One region of the Arthrobacter sp. Marseille-P9274 genome, then DNA from elsewhere that is predicted to be linked to it. Evidence: riboswitches for the same ligand, from Rfam matches in the RefSeq annotation. Region 1 holds a riboswitch; each other region holds the start of a gene.

Region 1 (3,264 bases):
CACGCACCCGACGCGGGTGGAACGGCCTACTCCCTGGCGTTCGGCCACGGGCTGCACCGGTGCCTCGGCGCGAAGCTGGCCGAGCTGGAGACCACGCTGGTGCTCGAGGAGACGGCCCGCGCGCTGCCCAGGGTGCGGCTGCACGGGCGGGACCCCGCGTGGCTGCGCCTGCTGTCCTTCCAGAGCCCGCATACCGTCGTCGTCCGGCAGGAGCCCGAATCCCCATGACCATCCCTACACACTCCGCCGCACAGCCCCTCGACCCGGACATCGCCACCGGAATCCGGGGGCTGCCGCGCATCATCTTCGTCACGGGCACGGACACCGGCGTGGGCAAGACCAGGACGACGGCGGCGCTTGCCTCAGCCCTGTCCGGTTACCGGGACGGGACGGTGGCGGTCTACAAGCCGGCGCAGACGGGCGTGGCTCCGGATGAGCCCGGCGACATCGACGAGGTGCGCAGGCTCTCCGGCGTGGACCGGGTCTCGGAGGGCGTCCGGCTGCTCCACCCGATGGCCCCGCCCGCGGCCGCGCGCCGGGAAGGGGCGGTCCTGCCCGGCCTGGACGACCACGTCCGGCGCATCCGGGCCGAGGCCGAAACGGCCTCCCATGTGCTGGTCGAGGGCGCCGGCGGGCTGCTGGTCGAGCTGGACGGCGAAGGGCACACCCTGGCGGACCTGGCCGCCTGCTTCCCGGACGACTCGGCGACCATCGTCGTTGTCCGCAGCGGCCTGGGAACCCTCAACCACACGCTGCTCACGCTCGAGGCCCTGCGTACCCGAAAGCTGCCGGTGGCCGGCCTCGTGATCGGCTGCTGGCCGTCCGATCCCGAACCCGTTGAAACGGACAATCTCAAATTTTTCTACGGTCTTAATACCCCCTTCCTTGGTGCCGTACCGGCGGGAGCATCGTCCCTAGTCAAGGCCGACTTGCTCGATCAAGAACCAACTGTGGATGAACATAATGTGAATGTGACGTTGTCCACAACTGCCCGGATCCGAGTTGGTGGTTACCAAACCGTTATGTAGTGTTATCGAAGCGTCGGGCCCCTACCCGGCCAGCTCGAGTGGATTGCCTAACTCTGCCACCACAATTCGAGCCCCGTTCAGTAACCGCTGGCAGAGGCGGGGGACCCAAGTTTTTCGGGCTTCCATGAAGCCCTTGGGGTTAAGCCGAGGAGTACGTTCCGTACTGCTCCACGGCCGGGTGACTCCCATCCGAACCCGACAGCTCACCTCGTAGGCATTGGGAGAGGCACAACTGTGTTCACGAACAATTCGGCGCGCCACCGCGCTACTCCGGCCCGCAACTTCCTCATCAGCGAGGCCACCAAGTCCGTTTCCGCCAACGCTGGCAAGGTCGGCCGCGGCGCCGCCGTTGTCACCGCCGGTGCAGGCCTGATGCTCGGTGCGGGCATGCCCGCCGCCAACGCCGCAGGCAGCGCCCCCGACCACTCCGCCGCCTACGTGGCGCCGGCCGGTGCCGCCGAAGCCGCTGCTTCCGAGGCCCCCGCCACCTCCCACACCGTCAAGCCGGGCGACACCCTCGGTGCCATCGCCAGCCAGCACGGCGTGGCCCTGGAAGACGTCTTCGCCGCGAACGGCCTGGGCATGGATTCCGTCATCTACCCCGGTGACGTTATCGCCCTCTCCGGTGCCGCCGCCGACGCCGCTCCGGCTGCCCCGGCCCCCGCCGCCGAGGCCCCCGCTGCCGAGGCTCCGGCCCCGCAGGTCGAGGCCGCCCCGGCCGGGAGCATGAACGTCTCCCTGGCCAGCGCCGAGATCTCCCCGGCTTCCGCCACCTCCGGCCTGGCCGGCATCGCCAAGTCGATGGTCGGCACCCCCTACGTCTGGGGCGGTAACACCCCGGCCGGCTGGGACTGCTCCGGCTTCACCAAGTGGGTCTACGCCCAGGCCGGAATCGACCTGCCCCGCACCAGCCAGGCCCAGGCCGCTGCCCTGACCCCGACCAGCAACCCGAAGCCGGGCGACCTGGTGTCGCAGAACGGCGGAAGCCACATCGGCATCTACCTCGGCGGCGGCAAGATGGTCAGCGCCCTGAACCCGGGCGACGGCACCCTGGTCCACCCGACCAGCTGGATGAGCGTCGACGGCTACTACACCGCCGGCTAAGGCCAAAGCTTCCCGGGCCGGCCCTTCCCCCATCGGCCGTCCCGGGATTACGGAGCCGCCCCGCAGGAGTCATTCCTGCGGGGCGGCTCCTTTTAACTTCGGAACCCGGGAACGGCTCATGCCTCCGCGGGCTGCTGGAAACCGGCACTCCCCCGGGGTGGCCGGAAATCGCCTCGGCGCCTGGCGGACCAGGCGTTCCGGTTCCCCCTTCCGAGGGAGCCGATCCGCCCGTCCGGGGGATCTCCGGCGGCCGGCGCGCGGCCAGACTCAAGCCATGACTACTTCACCCGCACCATCCCCTGGTCCCCTGCCGCCCTCTGGTCCGCCGACGGACGCCGGCTCCGGACGGCCCCGCCGCCTCTCCGCGCGTGCCATGCTTTCCGCCGCCCCGCTGGCCACCGCGGTAGCCGCATTCGCGTACGCCGCCGCAGCCTTCGCCGTCGTTCTCTCCGGCCAGAAGCTGCCCCTTGCCGACCCCGCCGTACCGGTGGAACTGGCCCCGCTGAACGGTCCGCTCGGCGAGGTGCTCAGGTACCTGCTGCCCGCCGCCGCCGTCCTCGGCGGCGGGCTGGCGCTGGCGGTCCACGTACGCCGGCGCCCGGGTCGGCTGCTCGCCGGTGCCGCCGCCGGGTATGCCGTCCTCTATTCCGCTGTGGTCCTGCTGCTCATCGTGGACACCCGGCTCCTGACGATGCTGGGCTACGGTCCCGTTCCTGCTGGTCCTCGCCTTCACTGACCCGGCGGCCCTGCCGGAGGACTACGGCTGGCCGATCGTTGGGCACCAGCTCGTACTGCTGGCCGGGATGGCCCTCTGGGGCATGACCGCCGCCGCCGGCCTCCGCACGTCCTCGGGCGCGTGCCTGCGCTGCGGCCGCAGGGACGGCGGCCTCGGCTGGTTCACCGCCGGCGCCGCCCGCCGCTGGGGTACGCCCGTGACCCTCGCCGCCGCGGCGGTTCCCGCGGCCTATGGAGCCACACGGTTCGCCTGGGCCGCCGGAATCCCGCTCGGGATCAGCCCGGAATTCCTGGCCATGATGCAGGAGACCGGCATGGTCTACGCCGGCCTCGGCCTGGCCTCGATGGCGCTGCTGGGGACGCTCCTGACGCTGGGGCTCATCCAGCGCTGGGGTTC
Region 2 (3,264 bases), 990 kb from region 1:
CCAGCTGCGCGAAACCGGACGCCGTCCTACCTGCGCGCAGATCGACCAGCCCGGACAGCACCAGCCCGAACGAGGTCAGCTCCGGTGCGCGGTGCCGGCGGGCCAGCTCCTGCAGCCTTGCCGCGGCCTGCGCTGCCGGTCCGTCGGGGCTGAAGTCGAAGGCAATCGAGGCGTCCAGGTACAGCAGGTAGCCCTGCGCCGGCCCCTCCGGCATGTCGGCCAAGATCCGTCGGGCCCGGCTGGCCCAGCCGGAGGCAATGACGAGGTCGCCCCGGATGAACCACAGCAGGCCCAGGTTCAAGGCCTTCATTGCCGCCTCGGCCGGCTCGCCGTCGTCCAGGAAGCGGTGGTACACCACCTCGGACAACGACAGCGATTCCCGGACCTCCCCCACCCACCAGGCGGCGCTGCCCAGCAGGCCAAGGTCCTGTGCAGACAGTCCGGAGAGCTCCTTGGCATGCGCTAAATCCCGGTGGGCGGCATACCAATCCCCGCGGGCGTACGCCGCCCGCGCTGTGTCGAGCAGTGCGTTGAAATTGTCCATGTTCGGACTCCATCTCAACGGTAGTCCCGGACGCGGGCATCGGTCGAGCGGCCGCCCTGCACCCGCATCTTAAGCAAGTACGACGACGGAACATGAGTTCCGCCGTCGTACTTCCGCCGCAGGTCCCGAGGCATGGCCCCGCCGGATCCTGGCAGCGAACCGTCATCAGGTCCGGCTAGCGGCTGCGTTCTTCATCGCGCCCGTCCAGGTGCGATCGGATCCAGCGCCAGTTCGGGTCGTCGACCGTCTCGCCGCGCACTGCCCGAAGCTTCCGCAGCGCTTCGTCGGCCGCTGCCTTGCCGGTACCGAACGACGGCGCGGGCACGGGGAGAATACTCGGGTCGGCCGTTCCGGTGGACGGAATCGGCTCCGCGGTCACGGACGTCCTCGCGCGCACGCTGCGTTCGGCCGGCTGGGTCCGTTCAGGCACGGACCGTTCAGTGGGGGTGGCGGATGCGCTGGGGCGGGGGCTCGCCAGGGCGGACGACGGCGTTCCGGCCGTGACCGTCGAGTCCGGCGTCGCGGTCGGGGCTGCCGTCGCGGTCGGGGCTGCCGTGCCTGCCTTGGCCGAGCCGGTCGCGGGGGCGGCCGTGTCCGGGGTCGAGCCGGTGGCCGGCGCGCCCGCAGCCTTCGACGTGCCCGCCGCCGCTGTACCGTCGCTGGTCGGGACGGGAGCCGCTTCCTCGGCCGGGCCAGCCTCTCCGGCGGCCGGCAGCTGCGGAGGGACGGCGCCGGTGGTCGGCTGCGCGCTGCCCTCGGCGGGGAGCGAGGCCGCCCCGGTCGAAGCCGCCCCGGTCAAAGCCGCCTTGCTGTCGACCGTGGGGCGGTCGTAGGCGGGCGTCGTGCTGCTGGTCGACGCCGCTACCGACCCCGTCGTCGTGAACGTCTTGGTTTCCGAATGGCTGCCCGCGGCGTCCGGTTCCGCCGGCTGGATCAGCGGAAGGACAACGGCGGCCGCCAAGCCGGTGGCGACGGCGGCAATGCCGGTGAACGCCACCGGTTTCCTAACGGCGGAAACCGAAGCCGCAGAGGAGGCTGCGGCGGCGCTGCGGCGGCCACGGGAGCGGCCGCCGGGCGGAACCGCGGAGCCGGCACGCCGGCGTCCGCGCGATGAGTGAATCTTCACGGGAATCCTCTCTACACGCCTGAGAAGTTAGCTGTCGGATTCGAGAGAGAGAGCATCCCGGCACGGCCGCCGCACAACAGGACGCTGCTTCGGCTGGCCGCACTTCACCCCAAGGCGCCGATGGCGCCGATGATGGTTCCTCCACCTCTGCCAGTGCAATTGAACGGACAGGTACGCTGGCAGAGTTCGGCGTGCGCACCAGGCCATGAGCCCATCCGGGGCATGGCGCCATCTAACGTATCCGCCGCGGATGAATCGTTACAAACCCGTGACATGTGTTCCTGCTCACGCACGCCCTGAGCAGGCAAAACGGTCGATCGCGTGCCGTAGGGAACGGTTCCTTCCCCCTAGCCTCAGGCCTCGGCACAGAGAAGCGCTCCGGGCAGGCTTCGTCCGGCTCCGGGCCGTTGCGCCCGCCGGATGGGATTACGCCGAGAGCACCGTCCGACAAGCCTTAGCCCTTTTCTTGCCATGCGTGGCCGGACTGCGGTGACCTTCCAGCGCCATTGCGGCCCTACCGCTGCGGTGAATCGTTTCGCAAAACGGTCTTTGGCCGTCATACTTTTCGCGGGGGAAGGCTTCGGGGGTTTCGACGCATGTCTCCTGTTAGAGATCACGCACTCGCCCAGGAGCATCATGAAGTCCACTCCCCTGCGCCGCGCCGCGGCCGCCCTCCTCGCCGCATCCCTGCTCGGCGCCTTCGTCCCCGGCACCGCCGTGGCGGCCCCCGCCCAGGTGCAGGTGGCAGCCAGCCTGGACAGGCCCGAACTGGCCTCTGCCGGCTACACCGGCTTCACCCTGGCCTGGGATGCTGTGTCCGGGGCCAACCGGTACGAGGTCCGCTATTCCATACGCTCCGACATGGCCGGCGCGCCGGTCATCGAGAAGGTCAACAGCCGCTACCTCGGCGACCTGGAGGACGCAACTACCTACTACATCCAGTACCGGGCGTTGTACCGCGAGCCCGGCAGCGACTACGGCGAATACGTCCGCTCCGCCTGGTCCCCGAGCCTGAAGGCGACCACGCAGGCCAACTACCCCGGCGCGTTCACCCCGCTGAAGGCATCGGGTGGGCAGGACAGCATCACGGTCTCCTGGAACCGGACCGCGGACACCACGCACTACACCGTGAAGATCGCCGACAACATGGCCATGACCTTGCGGCCGCGGACCTTCTCCAACATCACGGGCACCAGCCTGAAGATCACGAAGCTCACGCACGGCTCCCGGTCGTCGATGCCGAGCTTCATCCGGGTGTACGCGCACAACAAGACCTATAAGACCCGGCCCTCGGTCCGGCTGACCGCGTACCCGGCAGCGCCTGCCGTTGGCGGCAGCGAGCCGCTGAGCGTGGCCAGCCAAAACCTGATGTGCGCCAGCTGCAAGGTCACAGGCGCCCCGCACTGGAACACCCGCAAGCTCACGCACCTGAAGACCATCAAGGCCAAGAACCCGGACGTGCTCCTGCTCCAGGAGGCCATGAACGTCAACATCCCGGGCACCGCCAACACCAAGGCCATGACAGACTTCCAAGCCCGGCTGAAGACCATCGGCTACGCCCTGGACCGTACGCCGGAGAAGGCAGGCACCAAGC
Region 3 (3,264 bases), 120 kb from region 1:
CCGTTGCCGCCGCCGCCTCAGGCCTGGCGCTGACCATTCTGTTGCCGACGACAGCCGGCAATGCCACCCCGGGCCCGGACGTCGCCGAAGCCGCCGGAACGGGCGCCGTCGCGGTTTCCGGACAGCCGGTGACCGCAGCGGCCGGGGTTGAACTGCAGTTCCAGCGGACCGGCCTGAGCAGCACGTTCGACCCGGACGCGAAGCTCGAGCAGGTCATGGTCGCCGCCGGGGAGGACGCCAAACCGATCGGTAGCGAGGGGACGCTCTCGCAGCCGATGGACAGCATGAAGATGACCTCGCCGTTCGGCTTCCGGGTCAACCCCGTTACCGGCTACGCCGGGGAAATGCACACCGGCCAGGACTACGGGGCAGCCTGCGGCAGCCCGGTCTACTCCGCCGCGGGCGGCACCGTGACGGAAGCCGGCTGGGCCGGCGGCTACGGAAACCGCGTCGTGGTAGACCATGGCAACGGCCTGAAGACCACCTACAACCACCTCACCAGCATCAGCGCCAAGACCGGCGACAAGGTCTCCCGCGGCGACCTCCTCGCCCAAAGCGGCACCACGGGGAATTCCACCGGCTGCCACCTCCATTTCGAAGTTGTCGTGAATGGGGACATGGTGGATCCGAAGGGCTGGCTCTAAGCCATTGTCCGGGGCGCGGGATAGGGCGTTAGCCCATTATCGGCAGTAAAACCAAGCCTTTGCGCTTCGGTGTTTAATCTGTGCTGCACAGCTGGTTCCGTCGGCATTCCTCCGAGGTTTTGCCGCCCGCCGACAACTGTGGCGCAATTCACTTTTGATCGATTGTTCCCGCATTTTCCGGACGTCTGATGAAACGTTCCGGTGTGGGATGGAGCCTGTCGTGATCGTTCCGTCGCCGCGTTGTGATCTGAATGTGACTTATCTCCGGGGATCGTATATTCTCTAACTCGTGCCAAATCGCAGACATGATTTGGTGCCTCCGGATGGATTGCCGAGCTCTGCCACCGACCGGGGTCCGTTCGCATAAACATTCGCATGGCAGGGGCGGGGGAACCACTTTGTGGGTTTCAGTTGAAACCCTTGGGGTTAAGTTTTGGGCCATTCCGGATTGTTGACGGAATTCCCATGGCCGGATGACTCCCATCCGAACCCGACAGCTCACCTCGCAGGCATGGGGAGAGGTATTGATCGTGTCTAAGAACACTTCAGTCACGGGTCGCCATCGTGCCGTCCCCGTGCGCACCAGCCCGTTGGAGACGATCTCCAAGGCTGTTTCCTCGAACGCCGGTTCCATGGGCCGCCAGGCTGCCGTCATCGCAGCTGCGTCCGGCTTGGTCCTGACCGTCGGCGTTCCCGCCCAGGCCACCGCGATCCAGCGCGACGCCTCCGTCCAGGCAGCAGCCGCGGCTCCGTCCCGCATCCAGGTCGAGGCCGTCCAGGCCTCCAACGCTGCCGACATCGAGTTCGACCGCCCGAGCATCAGCTCCACGCCGGCACCGGTGGAGGAGCCGGAGCCGGTCGTTGAAGCTGTGTCCGAAGAGGTTGCGCCCGCCGAAGAGGCGCCCGCCGCGGAAGCCCCGGCCCCCAAGACAGAAGAGAAGGCCGCCAAGGCTCCCAAGGCCGACGTTGCCGCCAGCGGCATCGGTGCCGCACTGGTCGCCTCCGCCTACAGCCAGATCGGCGTCTCCCAGGACTGCACCGCGATGGTCGAGAACGCCCTGCGCTCCGCCGGTATCTCCGTCGGTGACCTCGCCCCGGCCCAGTTCTTCGCCTACGGCACCCAGGTCTCCACGCCCCAGCCGGGCGACATGATCTACTACGACGACGCCGGAGCCGGCGTTCCCCACATCGCCATCTACGTGGGTAACGGCCAGGCCATCCACGGCGGCTGGACCGGATACACCACCACCCTCGCCGACGCCTACATCGGCTCGGGCCCGGTCTTCATCCGCCCCAGCGCCTAAGCATCACCGTGAGCCGGCCGGTTCGCACAGCATCCCGGCCGGCCGTCACGAACAAAGGAACGCCGCACCCCAAGGTGCGGCGTTCCCTTGTAAATCGGTAGGGGACAGAAGGTTTAAGCGGCGGCCCGGGAGCCGCGTCGCCGGTCCGGCAGCCAAAAGAATTAGCGCAGCGCCGCGAATTGCGCTTACTCTAACTCTTGTCGGTGACGAATCATCATGGCCGGGCACAGCAGTGATCCCGCTGACCGGACGTGGTCGGACGAACAGGAATGTGCAATGCGCACACTCGTTCTGAACGCTGGATATGAGCCGCTGGCGGTAGTGACCTTCCGCCGGGCGTTGCTCCTTGTGCTCACTGGCAAAGCGAGCGTCATCGCCGAGGACGGGGATCCGGTGGTCGGGCCGAATGACATCCTGGGCCGTCCCTCCGTGATCCTGCTCAACCGCTACATCAAGATCCCGTACCGGCAGGACACCACGGTCACCCGCCGCGGCGTGCTGCGCCGGGACGGCTACCTATGCGCCTACTGCGGCAAGACCGCCAACACGGTGGACCATGTCAAGCCGCGTTCGCGCGGCGGCGAGGACAGTTGGGAGAACCTGGTGGCCTGCTGCCTGCGGTGCAACAACGCCAAGGGGGACCGCACCCTGAACCAGCTGGGCTGGCACCTGCGGATCGTTCCCCGCGCACCCCACGGCACTCATTGGCGGATCCGCGAACTCGACCGGCCCGCCCCGGCCTGGAGCGAGTTCCTGGACCGCAATCCGGCGGCCTGATGGATCGTACCTTCGACGCCGTCATCCTGGCCGGCGGCAGATCCTCGCGCCTGTCCGGCACGCCGAAGGCCCTGCTGCGGCTGGAAGGGAAATCGCTGCTGCTGCGGACCCTGGAAGCCGTCTGCCGCGCCCAGCGGATCGCCGTGGTCGGCCCCGGGGAGCTAGCCGGCGAGCTGGCGACCTTCCGCCGCGGCGCGGGCGCTCCGGAGGCCGTCTTGACCCGGGAGGACCCGCCCTTCGCCGGGCCGGCGGCCGGCATCGCGGCCGGCGTCGCGGCGCTGGACCAGGGAAGCGGAAAGGAGCACGACGGCGGGAGGCCGCGGGGGGCGGGCCTCACCTTGATCCTCGCCTGCGACATGCCCGCCGCCGGCCGGCTGCCCGAACAGCTGCTGGACGCCGTCGCCGCCGCGCCCTCCGCGCGGCTGTGGCTGCCCGTGGACGCCGGCGGAAGGATCCAGCCACTGGCGTGCTGCGCGGACAGCCGTGCGCTCCGGGAAGCACTGGCCCGGTTCACCGCGGCCGACCTGCAGGGACTTTCG

What was found. Region 1 has a riboswitch for cyclic di-AMP ahead of OC550_RS12140 (LysM peptidoglycan-binding domain-containing C40 family peptidase). Riboswitches for the same ligand answer to the same signal wherever they lie in the genome.
Region 2: it holds a riboswitch for cyclic di-AMP, as region 1 does, so the genes downstream of both, OC550_RS07395 (hypothetical protein) here and OC550_RS12140 (LysM peptidoglycan-binding domain-containing C40 family peptidase) in region 1, are expected to answer to the same signal.
Region 3: it holds a riboswitch for cyclic di-AMP, as region 1 does, so the genes downstream of both, OC550_RS12700 (C40 family peptidase) here and OC550_RS12140 (LysM peptidoglycan-binding domain-containing C40 family peptidase) in region 1, are expected to answer to the same signal.

The regions. Positions count from the first base shown of each region.
Region 1 covers NZ_CAMPOV010000001.1:2,622,010-2,625,273, forward strand. Annotated here, with positions in the region: gene OC550_RS12130 (cytochrome P450) at 1-228, shown strand, start outside; gene bioD (dethiobiotin synthase) at 225-1,028, shown strand; cyclic di-AMP (ydaO/yuaA leader) riboswitch at 1,088-1,259, shown strand; gene OC550_RS12140 (LysM peptidoglycan-binding domain-containing C40 family peptidase) at 1,263-2,132, shown strand; gene OC550_RS12145 (hypothetical protein) at 2,407-2,868, shown strand; gene OC550_RS12150 (hypothetical protein) at 2,936-3,264, shown strand, end outside.
Region 2 covers NZ_CAMPOV010000001.1:1,627,622-1,630,885, forward strand. Annotated here, with positions in the region: gene OC550_RS07390 (helix-turn-helix transcriptional regulator) at 1-544, opposite strand, end outside; gene OC550_RS07395 (hypothetical protein) at 720-1,670, opposite strand; cyclic di-AMP (ydaO/yuaA leader) riboswitch at 1,673-1,872, opposite strand; gene OC550_RS07400 (endonuclease/exonuclease/phosphatase family protein) at 2,307-3,264, shown strand, end outside.
Region 3 covers NZ_CAMPOV010000001.1:2,742,823-2,746,086, reverse strand. Annotated here, with positions in the region: gene OC550_RS12705 (M23 family metallopeptidase) at 1-644, shown strand, start outside; cyclic di-AMP (ydaO/yuaA leader) riboswitch at 966-1,170, shown strand; gene OC550_RS12700 (C40 family peptidase) at 1,175-1,948, shown strand; gene OC550_RS12695 (HNH endonuclease) at 2,225-2,725, shown strand; gene OC550_RS12690 (molybdenum cofactor guanylyltransferase) at 2,725-3,264, shown strand, end outside.